Regions from separate parts of the Agarivorans sp. Alg241-V36 genome, predicted to be linked through region 1. Evidence: predicted binding sites of a transcription regulator. Region 1 holds the regulator's gene; each other region holds the start of a gene.
The links. The regulator sigma-54, encoded in region 1, starts transcription at its own class of promoters, with help from an activator protein. The targets are predictions, from matches to a motif close to GTTGGCACGNNNNTNGNNT.

Region 1 (4,316 bases):
GTAAATTTACCTTGGGGCCGGCATCTCGAATGAGTTGGCCAACCGGAGAAAGTTCATCAGGGAGGTTACGAATATCGATACTGATGGCAACTTTGCTATAGGTCTTTATTAAGTTATCGATAAGCGATTGCCACAGTACTACTGGCAAATTATCGACGCAGTAGTAGCCAAGATCTTCTAATACTCTTAAGGCGACGGTTTTTCCTGAACCCGAGCGCCCACTAACGATGATCAGTTCCATGATTATCCCTAAGGCTGATTAGAGTATTAGGCTACCATGATGTCGTACAATTCGTCATCACTTTGTGCACAACGAAGTTGTTTACATACTTGCTTATCGTTAAGTTTTTCAGCTACTTGAGCAAGAGTATTAAGATGTTGCTTACATTGATCTTCGGGTACCAATAGTGCAAAAACTAAATCTACCGGTTTATTATCAATAGCATCAAATGAAATGGGTGGATCACAACGCAAGAAAACCGCGGTGGCTTGATGTTGGTTGTCGATACGGCCATGAGGAATAGCGATGCCTTGGCCAATACCTGTACTGCCCATTTTTTCTCGACTTAATAAGCTCTCGAAAATGCATTGGGTAGTGGTATCAAGCTGTTTGGCAGCTAGTTCGCTAACGATTTCTAGGGCGCGCTTTTTGGAAGAGCATTGAACTGCACTTTGAGTGCAGTCCAAGCTAAGTACTTTATTTAGTTGCATTGGGGTGACTAACGTTTGTTGAGTTTTTCTTTATGTTTGATGACTTGGCGATCAAGCTTGTCAATCAGACTGTCGATGGCGGCATACATGTCAGAATGCTCAGAGGTTGCAAATACTTCGCCGCCGTTAAGGTGCAATGTCGCTTCAGCTATTTGGTTTAGTTTTTCTACGTTTAAGATGACGTGAACATTGTTAATCTGATCGAATCGTCGGGTGAGTTTGGCAAACTTGGTGTGGACATATTCTTTCAAAGATTCAGTTATTTCTACGTGGTGTCCAGTAAGGTTAATTTGCATAGATATCTTCCCCTTTTATTGTCCTTAGATAAGGCTCTTACGTTGGTTAGAAGGTGGAATTGCTAAAGACTCACGATATTTAGCAATCGTACGTCTTGCCACCTTGATCCCCTGATCTGCCAAAATATCAGCAATTTTGCTATCGCTGAGTGGTTTACTGGTATTTTCGGCAGCTACCAGTTTCTTAATTAATGCACGAATGGCAGTTGATGAGCATTCACCACCACCATCGGTAGCCACATGGCTAGAAAAGAAATATTTAAGCTCGAAGATACCGCGAGGTGTATGCATGAATTTTTGGGTGGTAACCCGGGAAATGGTTGATTCATGCATTTCAACGGCTTCGGCTACATCGTTCAGTACCATTGGCTTCATGGCTTCTTCGCCATATTCAAAAAATGCCTGTTGATGATGAACAATGCAGTTGGATACTTTTAATAGGGTTTCGTTACGGCTTTCAATACTTTTAATAAACCACTTAGCTTCTTGTAAATGGCTACGGATAAACTGGGTATCGGTGGCATTAGAGGTTTTACTTAACGAAGCATAGTGAGAGTTTACGCGTAGTTTAGGCATTGCATCTGGGTTGAGTTCAACAACCCAACGGCCTTGACGCTTTATGACCGAGACGTCTGGAATCACATATTGTGCTTGATTTGGCTCTACGGCATTACCTGGGCGCGGCTCAAGTGTGTGAATCAAGCGCATAACTTCGCGCAGTTGATCTTCTTTAAGTTTGGTTTTGCGTGCCAGTAAACGAAAATCACGATTGGCCAAGACATCAATGTGGTTGGACACTACATCTTTGGCTTCTGCTAGCCATGGCGTGTCTTCGACAAAACGGCTTAGTTGAATGAGTAAACATTCTTGCAAGGATCTGGCAGCAATGCCAACAGGGTCAAAGTGTTGAATGCGTTTTAGTACCGCTTCTACTTCATCTAATTCTACGTCTAAGTCGTTATTGTCACTAGAACGCAGGCCTTCGAGCAGTTGCTCGCAATCTTGGGTGAGATAACCGGATTCATCTACCGCATCAATAATCGCTAAGGCAATGGCTTGGTCCACTTCGCTAAAAGGAGTGAGTTGCATTTGCCATAACAAGTGATCTTGCAGGGAATCGACAGTTTCGCCTTGAAACACCATGTCGTTGTCATCACTCGCCGCACCGCTTGAAGAACTAGCAGGGGCTGAACTGGCGCTGTAGATATCATCCCAAGTGGAATCAACCGGTAAGTCATCGGAGACGGTTTCTTGGTTAATGGCATCGCCAGCTTCAATTTGACTATTGTCTATATCGGCGGTGGATTCAGCTTCGGTAGATTTCTCATTGGCTGATTTAGCGTCAGTTGTGTCACCATCACTCGCGTGAGACTCATCCGCCTCAAGTAGAGGGTTACTTTCCAGAGCCTCTTGAATCTCTTGCTGTAAATCCAGTGTTGAAAGCTGGAGTAAGCGAATGGCCTGTTGTAACTGGGGAGTCATGGTTAACTGCTGACCAAGACGCAACTGCAAAGATGCTTTCATTAACTACCGCTGTTCCTTCTTCTTATTGTGTTTTTGAAAACTTACACTTTAACTATAGCTTGAATTGTTCGCCGAGATAAACTCGTTTCACATGCTCGTTTTCAAGAATTTCTTCTGGTTTTCCTGAGGCTATCAATTCGCCTTGGCTAACGATATAGGCATGCTCACAAACATCGAGAGTTTCTCTCACATTGTGGTCGGTAATGAGTACACCTAGACCGCGATCACGCAGGTGTTCAATAATCTTTTTAATATCGATAACAGAAATAGGATCTACCCCTGCAAAGGGTTCGTCAAGCAAAATAAACTTAGGGGCGGCCGCAAGCGCTCGGGCAATCTCGACTCTTCGGCGTTCGCCACCCGACAAGCTCATGCCGAGGTTTTTGCGAATATGACCAATATGAAATTCTTCCAGCAGATCGTCTAACGCACCGATTTGTTGTTCTTTATCGAGGTCTTTACGAGTTTCTAATACTGCAAGAATGTTTTTCTCAACCGATAAACGGCGGAAAATAGAGGCTTCTTGCGGAAGGTAGCCAATGCCTTTGCGTGCGCGAGTGTGCATGGCTGTACTGGAAATATCATCGTCGTCGATCAGTATTCGGCCCTGGTCGCGTGGCACTAGGCCAACAACCATGTAGAAAGTGGTTGTTTTACCGGCACCATTTGGTCCCAGTAGACCGACAATTTTTCCTGTTTCTACATTTAAACTAACGTTTTTGACTACCTTGCGGCCTTTGTAGGCCTTGGCTAAGTTTTCAGCAATTAGGGTACTCATTATTGCTGGTCTTCCTTAGGCGTTAAGTCTTCAATCTGCTGAGGCAGGAAAATTGTAGTTACACGGCTGTTTTCGTCGCCTTGTGCCACCATTTCTTGTTTATTGATGCTGTATTTGATCATTTTACCTTTTACCAAACTCTCTTCTTGTTTGAGTTGAGCGTTGGTGGTTAACGTTAGCGTTTGGCTTTTTAAGTCGTAACGTACTTCGTTAGCCTCGGCTTCAATCGGTTTACCGCTATCAAGTAACTGATAAAAAGTAGCAGGCTCGCCTTTGGCGATCATCACTTCACTGCCTTTTTCTTCACTGCCAATAACGCTAAGTTCTTCGGCATGCATTTTTATCGAACCTTGAGTCACCACCACATTATGATAAAAAGTTACTCGGTTTTCTTTGATGTTGACCTGTTGACGGTCGGCATCAACAATAATTTGTTTGTTGAAGTCGTCTTCTAGTGCTTGTGAACCCCAAGAAAGCATAAACAAGCTAGCAGCAAGGGCTAACTTACTCTTGTGGGTTGTGGTAAACCGCTTCGATATCATCTAATAAAGTCACTATTTCGTTGGCTAAATCACCGTCCATGCCAACGCCATACAGTTCGTATGAAGGGCCATAAACGGTAACAGGTTGATCGCTGCTCATGGTTTCTGTTTGCAGATCGATCTCCAATCTTTCGGTTATTAAGTCGCGAACGTACTCGCCTCGACTCAAATTTTTAATTACTACATTGTCATTTAAAATGACATTTTGCTGCTGCTGTACTGTAGCGTGATCGGCTACAATTTGCCATACAGGTTGGCTAGGATCTGGGTACACTAAAATCTTAGGTTGCGCGAAAGTAGTGTGCTTAAGTTGTTCAAAAAACTCCATTTCCTCAGCATAGATTCGATAGCGTGGACTACCGTCTTCGCCAAAGCTTACGCTGTAGAGCTTTTCGGCAACAAAGTTTGGTTTGCTCGCTTCACGTTTGGCACTAAACTGCTCTGTTTCTGAAGGGCTTAGTTGCC
Region 2 (4,316 bases), on a different contig from region 1:
CCTGCCATAAAGGTTACCGCATCAGAAATACTTACGTCTTTACCTAAGCGAACATGGCGCATTTTCATGCCCTTGTTGTACTCGCCCGACACAATGCGCATAAAGGCAATACGGTCTCGGTGTTTAGGATCCATATTGGCTTGGATCTTAAATACGAAACCAGAGAAGCTAGCATCATTGGCACTTACTTCGCCCACATCGGTGGCGCGAGGTTTGGGTGCTGGCGCCCAGTTGGTGAGGCCTTCTAGCATATGGTCTACACCAAAGTTACCTAAGGCAGTACCAAAGTAAACAGGCGTTAGTTCACCGCTTAAAAACAATTCAAGGTCAAACTCGTTAGATGCGCCTAGTACGAGCTCAAGCTCATCACGTAAGGTTTCGCAAAGTTCATCACCAATGGCCGCTTCCACTTCTGGGTTATCTAAACCCTTAATGATTTGCGCATCTTGAATGGTGTGGCCTTTACCAGTTTGGTAGAGAATCACTTCATCTTTAAGAATGTGGTAGACACCTTTAAACAATTTACCGCAGCCAATTGGCCAAGTAATTGGAGCGCACATAATGTTAAGTTCGCTTTCTACCTCGTCCATCACTTCCATTGGGTCACGAATATCGCGGTCCAATTTGTTCATAAAAGTAACGATAGGAGTATCGCGCAAGCGCGTCACTTCCATTAATTTACGAGTACGATCTTCTACACCTTTAGCGGCATCAATCACCATTAAACAGGAGTCAACGGCGGTTAAGGTACGGTAGGTATCTTCCGAGAAGTCTTCGTGTCCGGGAGTATCTAGCAGGTTTACAATACAATCGTTAAACGGGAACTGCATCACCGAAGTGGTTACCGAGATGCCACGTTCTTTCTCCATCTCCATCCAGTCAGATTTAGCATGGGTCGCATTGCCGCGACCTTTAACCGTACCGGCTTTTTGAATTGCGTTTCCGAACAACAATACTTTTTCAGTAATGGTGGTTTTACCCGCATCCGGGTGAGAGATAATCGCAAAGGTTCTTCTGCTAGCAATATCTTGCAAGAGTGAAGCGTTAGACATCGAATCAATTCTTCTAATTTGGCAACGCGAGGATGCAGCAAAGCGGCAACTTGGCCTCAACAGCACAATCACCCAGCGTTTAGTTAATCGTAATTGGCGGGTATTTTCACCGATCTAGCTTTGATAAACAATCAGCGCTTCACTTAGACAAGATAAAAGCCAAGGTAAATACCCGCTAAAAGCAAAATCGCTGTTGTTGAGGCACTTAAAAACACCAAAAGGATAATTATGCTAGCGACTTGCTGAGGTTAAACAGGGCTAATTATTATTAACTTCAACAATTAAAAGTCCGTCAGCTTTCTTTACACCCAGCATTTAATGTTAAGTAAATCAATAAAAAAGGTCAGACTAGCTATAGACTTACACTTTTGGTACAGTATTTGCCTGGGACTGGTCGAACCATTTATGTCAAGGAAGATTGTTTTGAACCGCAAGCATGTATTATTTACCGTTGTAGGCTTACTGGCCTCTTTTGCAAGCCACGCCAGCATTATCACTTTTGATGAGTTGAGCAACGGTGAAATTGTTAATGGCCAATACCAGCTAAGCCATGGTGTTAGCATAGATGGAACCAATGTACGTTTAGACCAAAACAATTTGGCCGTCGCCTTTGATACCAGCTTAATCAATACTCAAGACCCTGATCTTGAATCACCCTTTAGTAACATTAATCAGCCAAGCCTTGGTATTTCTAATCCAGGCAATGTGTTGATCATCCATGAGAACCCTAGTTCTTGTGATGGCCTTGTCTGTAAAAACCCTGATGATGAAGGACGTCGCCCAGCCGGTTACTTCACCATTAACTTCTCTAGCGCGGTGTATTTAGAAAGCATCGACTTCTTCGATATCGAATTAGCAGAAAATGGCTACACACCACAAAATGCCATTCACTTGTTTGATGCGCAAAACAACGAAATTTTCCCAACAGATTTTTACACCCCACACACTGGCGGTGACAATACTTGGGATCGTTTGAACTTTGAGGTGGCCGAAGTCGCCTCAATGCGCATTCATCTAAACGGTTCTGGTGCTATCGATAACATTCGTTTCTCGGTTCCTGAGCCTGGCAGCATTGCCCTATTTGCCCTCGCTTGTTTTGGCTTAGTGGCAAGGCGCTTGAAGTAAGATCAAAAACGCCGCTGTAAGCGGCGTTTTGTTTTGGGCCATTGCGAGTGAGAAGTTACCGCTAATTGTCTTAATCAGTATCTGGCCACTCACTAGCTTCAATGATCTCAGCCTCAAATAAACGTGTTCGCAACTGCTTAATTTTGAGTTTGAGCTCATCTCTAATCAGCCGAATGGCAGGAGAAATAAGTTGACGGCTAGGAAGTGCCAGCCACATTTCAGTCAAGGGTATTGAATAGTGCGGCATAATCCGCTGCAGGCGCTTTGCTAGGAGATCTTCAGCCACATCAATTGCCGATTTTTTTGCAATCCCCACTCCATCAATACACCAACGCCGCACAATATCACCGTCATTAACGGCTCGATTACTCAGCATCTTAACCTTATGTTTGCTTGCGCCTTCATATAGCTCCCACCCATCATGAACAGTTTCGTATAGCTTGTAGAGCAGCGCATTGTGATTAGGTAGGTCGTCTACAGTTCTGGGCTCACCATATTCGGCAATATAGCTTGGCGCAGCGCATAGAACATGTGGAATATTACAAATCTTAAAGCCATAAAGGTTCAACTCTTTACTCGCTTGCTGAGTCATCGCGCGCAGCGCAACGTCTACTCCATCCCGATAAAAGTCGCTGCGGCTATCACTGGCATGCAAGCGTAAACTCACTTCTGGGTGTTGGCTCATCACTTTATTAAGCAGGACGCGCATTAAATTTCGTCCCATCTCTGATGAAACTGCAATTCGAACTTCACCACTTATTGATTGTTGCTCTTCGTTGATTAACACCTGGCCTTGCTGCAATAACTCCAGCGCTTGCTGACACAAGGGAAGGTAGCGCTCACCTTCAGGGGAGAGTCGTAGTTGTCTTGTGGTGCGCACAAATAACTCGGCACCCAGTGTTTGCTCGATACGTTTTAGCGCAACACTTGCAGCAGAAGAACTCATGTCCAAATTATTTGCAGCCGCGGTTATCGATTGGAGCTCGGCTATCTTCATCAATACTTGCAAGTCGGCAATTTTCATAAACGCTCCATTAGCTTATTTAGGCAGATAACTATTGGCTTCTCGATAGAGCATTATCCACGTTTTAACGAAAGTGTATTTGATATTTGCCCGTTTATCGAATGAATAACCCAGCATAAAATGGCCACAAGTCACCAATACAGAGAATTCAATATGACACTTTCTACCAAGGCAACAATGCTTACCCTATCTTTAGCTCTTCTATCAACACCAAGTTTAGCTGCCGAGTCTTCTTCAAAAGTTGTCGCTACTGAAGAAATTAATTGGGGCTACCTTAACCCTTTACGCGGTGTACTAAGCCCTGGCGCGGCAGATCTTTGGGGAGACCGCACTACCAATACTGCTACTGGTATGTTGGTGAGATTTAACAAGGGTTTTGAGTCACCACCTCACATCCACAACATCACCTACCGCGGCATCGTGATTGAAGGCGAAATGCATAACGCTGACCCACAAGCTAAAAAAATGTGGATGCCAACAGGCTCGTTCTGGACTCAGCCAGCAGGTGAAGACCACACTACCGCAGCCAATGGCGAGACTAACTTAATTTACCTAGAAATTGATGCAGGCCCTTACCTAGTAAAACCCTCAGCAGAAAATTTTGATAATGGAGAGCGCCCGTTAAATCTGCATAAAGACAACATCGTTTGGCTAGACAGCAACGACCTGCACGATATCAGCGCCAAAGGCGTTCAATCAACTTATGTGTGGGGAAGTAGCGCTGATATGGGTGGCTCGATGCTTAAACTACCAGCGGGCTTTACCGGCACCATCACAACCCAAGCCAGTGAGTTTCGTTTGGTGCTTATCTCTGGTGAAATAGGCTACAAGTCGGAGCAACAAAGCGCAGCGAAACAGCTTAAAGCGGGTAGTTATGTTGAGTCTTCAGGCGCTTATACTCACCACATCACTAATAACGGTGACCAAGAAGTAAGCCTGTATATTCGCACCAATAATCGCTACCAAGTTAAATAAGCGGGCTAGTAGCCATCATTGCTTAGGAAAGTGATGGCTACTTCTAACTCGGTAAACTCTCTTTGTCGTTTGAGGGCACAAACTAGGCGTAGTTATAGCCTAGCTTAGTGAGCGTTTTGCCTAGTAGGGCCTTGTAGCCA
Region 3 (4,316 bases), on a different contig from region 1:
CATTGTTTCTAGCTGCTAAACACCCCTTCTCTACTTCTTTATCAATGTTACGCATCAAGACTTGAAAGCCTACCGGTAAAGTACGGGTAAGGGTTCCTGCACTAATGTAGTAAGGTGCGCGTAAGCCATGATACTCAATAGCTGGACCCAGCTGCTCAAACTTAATGCCTAAAAAGCTCATACTTCTAGCTAGGCGAGGTTCCATCATCACGAACGCATGATGGGTTCCAGCTCTTACTGCTAAAGATGCAATAGACAAATATAATCCAATAGCAAGAAAGGGAAAGCAGCGAAGCTCTTCTTCGGAATATGTTTGTTCATTGATTGCACCAGAGGCAGCACCATCAAAATTATCGGCTTTACGACGACGGAATTGCGGGCGAACCGCTAACCGCGATATTTCACATATTTCAGTTCGATCAAATTGTGAAGGGTGATGTTTAGCACCCTCAATGGCATTTGAACAATATTTCTCGATTGGTAAGGGCTCATCCTTACTAGATGGAGAAACAATGCGCACACAGCCGGCGTAGTTATTACTGGGTTTATGCTCAATCAAACAAAAGCGCGAGTATTCGTCAAACTCATCTTGCTCCATACCATTTTCACGAACGGGCTCAAAATTCAATTCTTCACAATACACATCATGGCGAATTCTAAATGCTTCTTGCACGGTATCAGTTTTGTAAGCCACCACTGGGCGAAGGTACTCAGCAAAGTGTTGAGCAATTAACTTAGCCTCTCGCTTAACTAAAAGCGAAATGCCACCTCTCACAACAGCCCCAAAGTAAGGAACACTTGCTAAGGTTTTCACGGTTTTGTTTCGGATCATAAAGCGCTCTCAAAGCTTCAAACTTTCTAAATATTACATTTAGATTTTAGAAACAATTTAGAATTATAAAAGGCAGGCTTGCAGAAAAAACAAAGCGCAGAACTAGACTGCGCTTTGGATGTACAATGCTAAAACTTAGCGACTTTGTAATTAAGCATTATGCACGGCGGCGAACAGCGGCCAAACCTAATAGACCTAAACCAAAGATTGCTAAAGTTCCTGGCTCTGATACCTGTGCAGCAGAGATAGCGAAACCAGCTTTCAATTCGTTGGTTTTATCTTCTTCTGTTAAAAAACCAACACAAGTGAAGCCCGTGCCACAGTCAACACTACCTAATACTTCTAAACCTTGAAGACGAGTTGTTAGGGTGTATACATAGTCATCGTAACCAGGAATTGGTAATACAAAGCTATTTTGAAGATAGATATCGTCACCAACTTCAGTGAAAGTAACATCTGGGCCTAGCACTAAGGTAAACAGGTCTGAACAACCCTCTTGGTTAATACCAGCAGCACCCACGAGCTGAGTTGGCTCGTATTTACAAATATCGTTACTAGGCGTGTTATAAGTTTCTTCAAAAATGATTCCGAACTGAAGTACAGGCGCTGGAGCTAATGGAGTGGCAATAGGTGCTGTTGGACCTAAGAACAAACCATCAAACAAAGTAGCAGCAACCAGTGTATCACCAGTCACACCCCAGTTTTCGTGCATAAGGCCAGTACCTTCTGCGAAGTCCAAAGTTCCAACACCGTCTACTACGCTAGTAGTTACAGTACCTTCTTTAGCTTCTTCGATTACCAAAGCACTTTTCTTAAGGTCTGGGTTTTCAGCACCGTAAGGAACACCCCACTCAAGAGTCTTAGGCAATGTGCCACCAAACAATGGGTCAGGAGCGTTGAAAATATCGCCAGCAAAACCATCGAACTCAGAACGAGTTGCGCCAGACTCATCAATACCCGTTGGGTCGATAGAACCAGCATCAGAAGTCCACTCGTCGAAACCAGCGTCGTTTAGATAATTCCAATCAGTAATAAGAGCAGAGTTTGCAGTAACGCTGGCAAAACTTAAGCTAGCGGCCAAGCAAGTTAGTTTTAATTTGTTCATGTCACCCATCCATTTGGTCAGTACGATTCGAAATACAATTCATACAAAGCAATCTAGGTGCCAATTTTAAAAAAGCTTAAAAAGCAATAGCTTAAGAAATGAACAGCTCATAGCTAAAATTAGGATGTAAAAATTACTGACACAAAAACCGATAATATTTATCAAGCCAAAAGATCCTTGGGCTCCATTCCATTATGCTTATTATATGAACAATTTCACCACTTCATGATAAGTGCACGATTAACTACCGTAGTTGCTTAAGCAATAAACATCATATAGCTAAAACGCCAACCGACCGCCGACACAAATCGGTAAATACCTATACCAGTAGGGAAGCGATATTAAGAGGAGCGATATTAAAGAAGGTGTGTTTTAGAGAGGATAAAAAATTACTGCTGCTAACTAGCAGCAGTAATTGAGGCAGTAAGGCTGTTTAAGCACGGCGACGAACTGAAGCCAAACCTAATAAACCCAAACCAAAGATAGCTAGTGTACCCGGCTCAGTCACCTGAGCAGCAGAAATTGCAAAAGATGCTTTTAATTCGTTTGATTGGTTCTCTTCAGTTAAGAAACCAATACAGGTAGAGTCAGGACCACAATCTAAGTCGTCTAATACAGTTAAGCCTTGCAGACGAGTGGTTAATGTGTACACGTAATCATCAAAGCCAGGGATTGGTAGAATAAAACTGTTTTGCAGGTAAATATCATCGCCCACTTCAGTAAATGTCACACCATCGTCCAAGATTAAAGTGAACAAGTCAGCACAACCTGCTTGGTTAATGCCAGCTTCGCCTACTTTAGTGTCGCCATACTTACAAGTATCGTTAGTTGGTGTGTTGTACGTTTCTTCGAACAACACGTCAAACTCAAGTACTGGAGCAGGTAATGCAGGACCAACAAAAGGCGCTAGAGGTTGTAAGAACAAACCGTCAAACAATACTGCTGATGACAAGGTGTTACCAGTAACACCCCAGTTTTCATGAGTAAGGCCTGTGCCAGTAACAAAATCCAAAGCACCAACACCGTCAACAACACTTGTGCTTACTTGACCAGACTGAGCGTCGTCAATCTCAAGTGAGCTTTTGTTTAGCTGAGGGTTAACTGCACCGTAAGGCGTACCCCATGCAAGATTCTTAGGAAGTTCACCACCAAAAAGAGGGTCAAACTCATCGGCAGTGGCGCCACTTGTGTCAATGCCTAGTTGGCCAGCGTTTGAACTCCACTCTTTGAAACCAGCATCATTAGCATAGTTCCATTCAGTAATTAGTTCAGCGTTAGCAGAAATACTCGCAAATCCTAGGCCTGCAGCCAAGCAAGTAAGTTTCAATTTGTTCATTTCACCCATCCAATTTGGTAATAGCGTTTAGATATAAAGACTCGCTACAAAGCAAATACGATGCCAAAAAATATAAACAATAAAAAACAATAACTTACAACCTAAAATTAAATTTAACAATAATGACATGTAAAACATACTGACATAAAAACACTATTGCTACTCTTCCTTTAAGACGATTTTTTTAGCAATTTTAAACACCATACGCTGCAAAGGGTTGCGATTGCCCATTGGCCGCCAGGTTTTCTTAAAGCGATTACGGTAGGCATCGAAGTGCAAACCATAAGGTGCAGTGATCAGCTCACCACGATTAAGTAAAATTTTGAGCACATAGGTCCCGGCGATTCCGCCACACATCTTAACCGCCATTGGCATAGACGGCCCCTTTTTAGCATGAAAGTCAGCTCGACTCGGATCAACTAAGTAGGGTCGCTGCAACATAGCTGGCGATAAACCAATTAAAAATTTTATATATTGCTCATTCTCACTACTGGCATCTTCAAATCGAAAATACTCTTCATAGCTCATGCTACCTGGCATAAAACACAAAAATGCACAGCCCATCCCCAAAGGCGCAGCGGTAACTAAAGGGATCTTTTTCTCTAAACATTTTTGAAAGACCAGCTTTCTCGCAGACAAGGCAAAAAAATCTAAGCTATCTACGTATACGTCTACACCTTCTAAAAACTCATCAACATTGTGCTCAAATATGCCTTCGGGGAAAGACTTCACTTCTGCTTCTGGGTTTATGTCTAAGCAAATGTTTTCCATCACCTTTACTTTATCTTGGCCAACTGTAGACATAAACGCGCCAGCTTGACGATTAAAATTATGTACCTCATATTCATCAAAGTCAGAGATGTGAAACTTGCCAACCCCTAAACGAGCTAAAGTAACAATATGTTCGCTACCTACTCCGCCAGCACCTGCCATAGCCACTCGCTTACCACGTAATATTTGTTGTTCTGCTTCTGTAACCCAGCCAATGTTTCGAGAAAAAGCATCTTCGTAATTAAAACTCATAAATAATTGCCTTATAAGAT
Region 4 (4,316 bases), on a different contig from region 1:
AATTCCCCAGTGATAATAGGCAAAAGGTAAAGCGTAAACCTGCCCATTTTCACTGACTCCGCTTTGTAAGCGGGCAAAACTTTGGCTAAGTTTTAGCTCATCCCATATATGGTTAATTGGCCTCACTAACCCTTGACGAGAAAACTGAAATAAACGCTCTGAAGCTTGCCAATGCAGTACATCTGGGGAGTGCTCTCCCCCTTGCAACCAATCTTCTATCTCTATCTTATAATCTTCGTCATTGCGAATAATCGATTGAATGTGGATGCCAGTCTCTTGAGTAAAGGCCTCGAACACATGATGAAAGCTATCACGCTGCTTTGGCGTTAATAGTAAAGACACTCTAAGCGGCTCGGCCACACAACTTAAGCTTAAAGAGATAACCAACAAGACCAGCCACTTGAGCAACATAAGGATCCTTCACTATTCGTTTGCTAACCCTCTGGCTAGATGTAGTTAAAGTGTAGTCTCAATTGGCAACATTCGCGTTAACTCAGCTAGGGCTTTAAATGACAAAAAAGCCAATTAAAACAAAAGACAGTAGCAATGGATACGATTAGGTATACTGAGTTCAGCCACTATCAGCTTGTTAGCCAACACCATGAAATTTAGCCAACTGCAACTCAACTCTCATCTACTCAGTAATCTTGCCGCTTTGGGCTACCAGCAAGCTAGCGAGATTCAACAGCAAGCCATTCCTCTAGCATTGGCTGGCCACGATTTAATGGCCTGTGCACAAACAGGTACTGGCAAAACCGCTGCGTTTTGCTTACCCATTTTGCAAAACATTAGCCAGCAAGAGGGGGCTAAACACATCCAAGCGCTGATTATTACCCCCACCCGTGAACTGGCTCAGCAAGTTCACCAAAACCTAGAAAGCTACGCCAAAGGCAGTGGGCTTAACTTTGCCTTAGTGTATGGAGGGGTGAACATAAACAAACAACAGCTAGCACTTAAGCAGCCTTGCAATATAGTGGTGGCTACGCCGGGTCGAATGTTAGATCACTTAACTCGCGGTTCTTGTGACTTAAAGCACTTACAGTATTTGGTGTTAGACGAAGCCGATCGCATGCTGGACCTTGGTTTTAAAGATGAATTAAGCGCCTTGCTAAAGCACTTACCGCAACGGCGCCAAACCATACTGTTCTCGGCGACCTTAGATGCCAGTATCTATCGCTTTGCTAAACCTTGGTTAAACCAAGCCAAACAACTTGAAGTTGCTAAAGCCAATAGCAAGGCAGTAACAATTGAAGAGCGCGTTTACAATGTTGACCAAGATAAAAAAGCCGCCTTGCTTTGCCAAATCATTAAGCAAGCCCAGTGGCAACAAGCTCTGGTATTTTGTCGCACCAAACAAGGTGTCGATAAACTGGTAAAACAGCTAACTCAACAAGGGATTAATGCTTCGGCTCTGCACGGTGATTTAAGTCAAAGCGCACGCGAGCAAAGCTTAGCAAGCTTTAAAACAGCAGAGACAAAGCTGCTGGTTGCCACCGATGTAGCGGCTCGCGGCATTGATGTGAGCAAACTGGCCTGCGTTATTAATCTAGAGCTGCCCTACAAAAGCGAAGACTATACTCATCGCATTGGCCGCACCGGGCGCGCCGGAGAAAGTGGTATTGCCATCACTTTATTGAGTGTTGACGACGAACACTTACTGCACGACTTAGAAGCCCAGCTAGATCGCCGATTACCTCAGCAATGGTATCCTGGCTTTGAGCCCGACTTAAGCCAACCCGCACCTTCTAACAAACGCAATTCTCGTTCAGCCCAAAAGAAGAAGGCACGGAAAAGGGCTTTGGGTGCTAATAGCAAGAAACGCTGATTTAAACCTATTTTGGGTAGTTTTTAGCTCTTCGCCAATTGTCTTTATCCGCTCGGCTAAAAACTTGCCTACATGAGACATTTTATTTTTGTGTATGACTCTAAGCTATTACCGCTGACCATTTTGATCTCTTTAAATCTTCAACTAGACCGGGCAACTTTGTGGCAAAGCACCTTGTAATTGCTTTAATTGCTTAGCCATAAGGTAGGCTACTTGTTAGAGCTGAAGTAAGCGCTTTTGGCACTATGGCTAGTGCATCAGTAGCTCGTGTATTTGCCAGACAAAACATCAATAAACCTAGGTTCTAACGATAATTTACTAAGCCAAATGCCTGAGTACTAAATAATAATATGTTCTTAAGTATTCAAATCTTAATATTTTTGACAGTTTAATTAATTACATCTAGGTGTTTGTTTCTTTTACACTTTCTGACTCAAAGCCCCCGCAGGAAAACACAAACCATTGAATTTTATGCATATAATATTTTGGTATGAAAAGTGCTTACCAGGCGATTAACTTTTTAATCAATAGCAAACAAGGGTATAACTGCATGAAAAAAGTACTAATTTCTTCTATCCTCCTAGGACTTTCGGCATCGGCCAACGCTAGCGTTATCTTTTTTGGGGAAGATCTTAACCCCGGCACGAGTACTGCAAACAGTAGCGCTGCTAAAGATAGCTTTTTTGCATCACTAGTAGGCGCAGGAACAGAAGATTTTGAGTCATTCGCTACAGGTACCAATGGCCCGCTAACCGCTGATTTTGGTGTAGCAGGAACAGCAACCTTATCTGGATCAGGCGATATTGATAATGGAGGCGCCGGTCGCTTCGCAACTTCAGGCTCTCAGTATTGGGAAACAAATCAAAACTTCACTATTGAATTCTCACAAGCAATTTCTGCTTTTGGCTTCTACGGCACTGATATCGGTGATTTTGGCGGACAAATCACACTGGATTTTTTAGGTGGTACATCTACTAGCTATACTGTTGACAATTCAACTAACGCTCCAAATGGCACCCTACTTTACTGGGGTATTATCGATACACTGAACCCTTTCACCAAAATCACTTTCGGCAATACGAACTCTACTGACATTTTTGGATTTGACGATATGACTATCGCTAACCAAACACAAGTACTGCCTAGCCAGGTATCTGAGCCTACTAGCGTATTAATGTTAGGCCTTGGTTTATTAGGCTTCGCAGCAAGCCGCCGTAAAACCAAATAACAAACTAATTTGCTAAGCCACATTCTAAGTGGCTTAGCCCATGGATTTTCCATCTAATTGCAACTTTATTACACACTTAATTCAACACAATTCCCCACTTATTGCTCACACAAAAAATACCAAGATACCTAAGCTTCCCTTCACTAAACCTTCATACTCAAGTCGTTTATTAGCACTTCCTATATGACACCTTTAGGCTATATTACTTGCGTATAAGTTCAATATGCGCAACTATCGCGAGCTAACAACTACGGAGCAACACATGTCTACTTCAGAAACCAATCTATCAGCCTTTAGCCAAGCAGTAATTGCAGCAGGAGAGCTTTGGGTGCTCAGCGCCGATGATGAATTTGTAGTGGTAGATTCCATCGAATTTGAAGCCACTGATGTAATGCCGCTATTTTCTAAGCAGGCCAATGCACAAGCACTATGTATTGAAGATTGGGCCAGCTATCAGCCTGTTGCAGTAAAGCTTGAAGAGTTTTTTGAAGAGTGGCTACCAAGCCTAGATGAAGACAAGGTATTAGTGGCAATAGATTTGGATGAAAACTTAGTAGGTGAAGAAATCGAAGCCTTTACTTTAGCCAAGCAACTCGCCGCAGACGACGCCTAAATCCAAACAAAAAACGCCACTCAAGCAGTGGCGTTTTTTTATAGTGGTCTGTTAACCTTTAGTGGTTAAATTCTTCGAGTAAAAATCATTTTAGCCACGGCAAAATCAGCCGGAAAGTTCAACATACCCTAGGCACTTGGATTACCTAGCTTACTTGTCTAGCAGTTATTCACTTTTAAGAAAATGTACTGAACTCCGATAAAAACGAAGCCAGTTGCTTTCGTTCATGATATTCATCAATACGTCGTCGAGTACGAGAAGTATTTTTGGTCTTTTTGAAATGCTTAATATGAGCAGCTTTGTCTTCGTCTTCCCACTCATCAATATCATCAAATCTAGAGTATCTCATTGCTATTAACCTAATTTAGCTAAAAATATGACAGGCTATATGGTGCGAAAAAGTCAGCGATGTAGTGCTACTTTCGCCTGCTAAATGTGCAAGAAAACTATTTTTCCGTCAATCTATTTCATCTAATTAGAAATCATCTATTAAAACGACACTTATTTATAATAATCAATTATTTAAACAATGAAACTCACTTAGCCTGGCCATCGAAAACATTCTTATCGTTACCACAAAAAACGTTTGTTTCACCGCAACAACAATTACTGACATTATCGCGCGGCTTTGGTTAAAGCACTGTCTATTA

Region 2: the regulator sigma-54 is predicted to act here: its motif matches at 1,420-1,438, upstream of G6R11_RS10630 (PEP-CTERM sorting domain-containing protein).
Region 3: the regulator sigma-54 is predicted to act here: its motif matches at 3,323-3,341, upstream of G6R11_RS11965 (THxN family PEP-CTERM protein).
Region 4: the regulator sigma-54 is predicted to act here: its motif matches at 2,310-2,328, upstream of G6R11_RS05255 (PEP-CTERM sorting domain-containing protein).

What each region holds. Positions count from the first base shown of each region.
Region 1 covers NZ_UNRE01000010.1:45,805-50,120, forward strand. Annotated here, with positions in the region: gene rapZ (RNase adapter RapZ) at 1-241, opposite strand, end outside; gene ptsN (PTS IIA-like nitrogen regulatory protein PtsN) at 268-711, opposite strand; gene hpf (ribosome hibernation promoting factor) at 720-1,007, opposite strand; gene G6R11_RS19530 (RNA polymerase factor sigma-54) at 1,032-2,531, opposite strand; gene lptB (LPS export ABC transporter ATP-binding protein) at 2,584-3,309, opposite strand; gene lptA (lipopolysaccharide transport periplasmic protein LptA) at 3,309-3,788, opposite strand; gene lptC (LPS export ABC transporter periplasmic protein LptC) at 3,814-4,316, opposite strand, start outside.
Region 2 covers NZ_UNRE01000004.1:143,968-148,283, forward strand. Annotated here, with positions in the region: gene prfC (peptide chain release factor 3) at 1-1,052, opposite strand, end outside; gene G6R11_RS10630 (PEP-CTERM sorting domain-containing protein) at 1,476-2,177, shown strand; gene G6R11_RS10635 (LysR family transcriptional regulator) at 2,248-3,201, opposite strand; gene G6R11_RS10640 (DUF4437 domain-containing protein) at 3,355-4,176, shown strand; gene G6R11_RS10645 (DUF2955 domain-containing protein) at 4,281-4,316, opposite strand, start outside.
Region 3 covers NZ_UNRE01000004.1:461,992-466,307, forward strand. Annotated here, with positions in the region: gene G6R11_RS11955 (PEP-CTERM/exosortase system-associated acyltransferase) at 1-832, opposite strand, end outside; gene G6R11_RS11960 (THxN family PEP-CTERM protein) at 990-1,937, opposite strand; gene G6R11_RS11965 (THxN family PEP-CTERM protein) at 2,371-3,273, opposite strand; gene G6R11_RS11970 (ThiF family adenylyltransferase) at 3,433-4,296, opposite strand.
Region 4 covers NZ_UNRE01000002.1:173,866-178,181, reverse strand. Annotated here, with positions in the region: gene G6R11_RS05265 (ABC transporter substrate-binding protein) at 1-411, opposite strand, end outside; gene G6R11_RS05260 (DEAD/DEAH box helicase) at 602-1,825, shown strand; gene G6R11_RS05255 (PEP-CTERM sorting domain-containing protein) at 2,376-3,053, shown strand; gene G6R11_RS05250 (DUF2750 domain-containing protein) at 3,316-3,666, shown strand; gene G6R11_RS21685 (PA3496 family putative envelope integrity protein) at 3,842-4,015, opposite strand.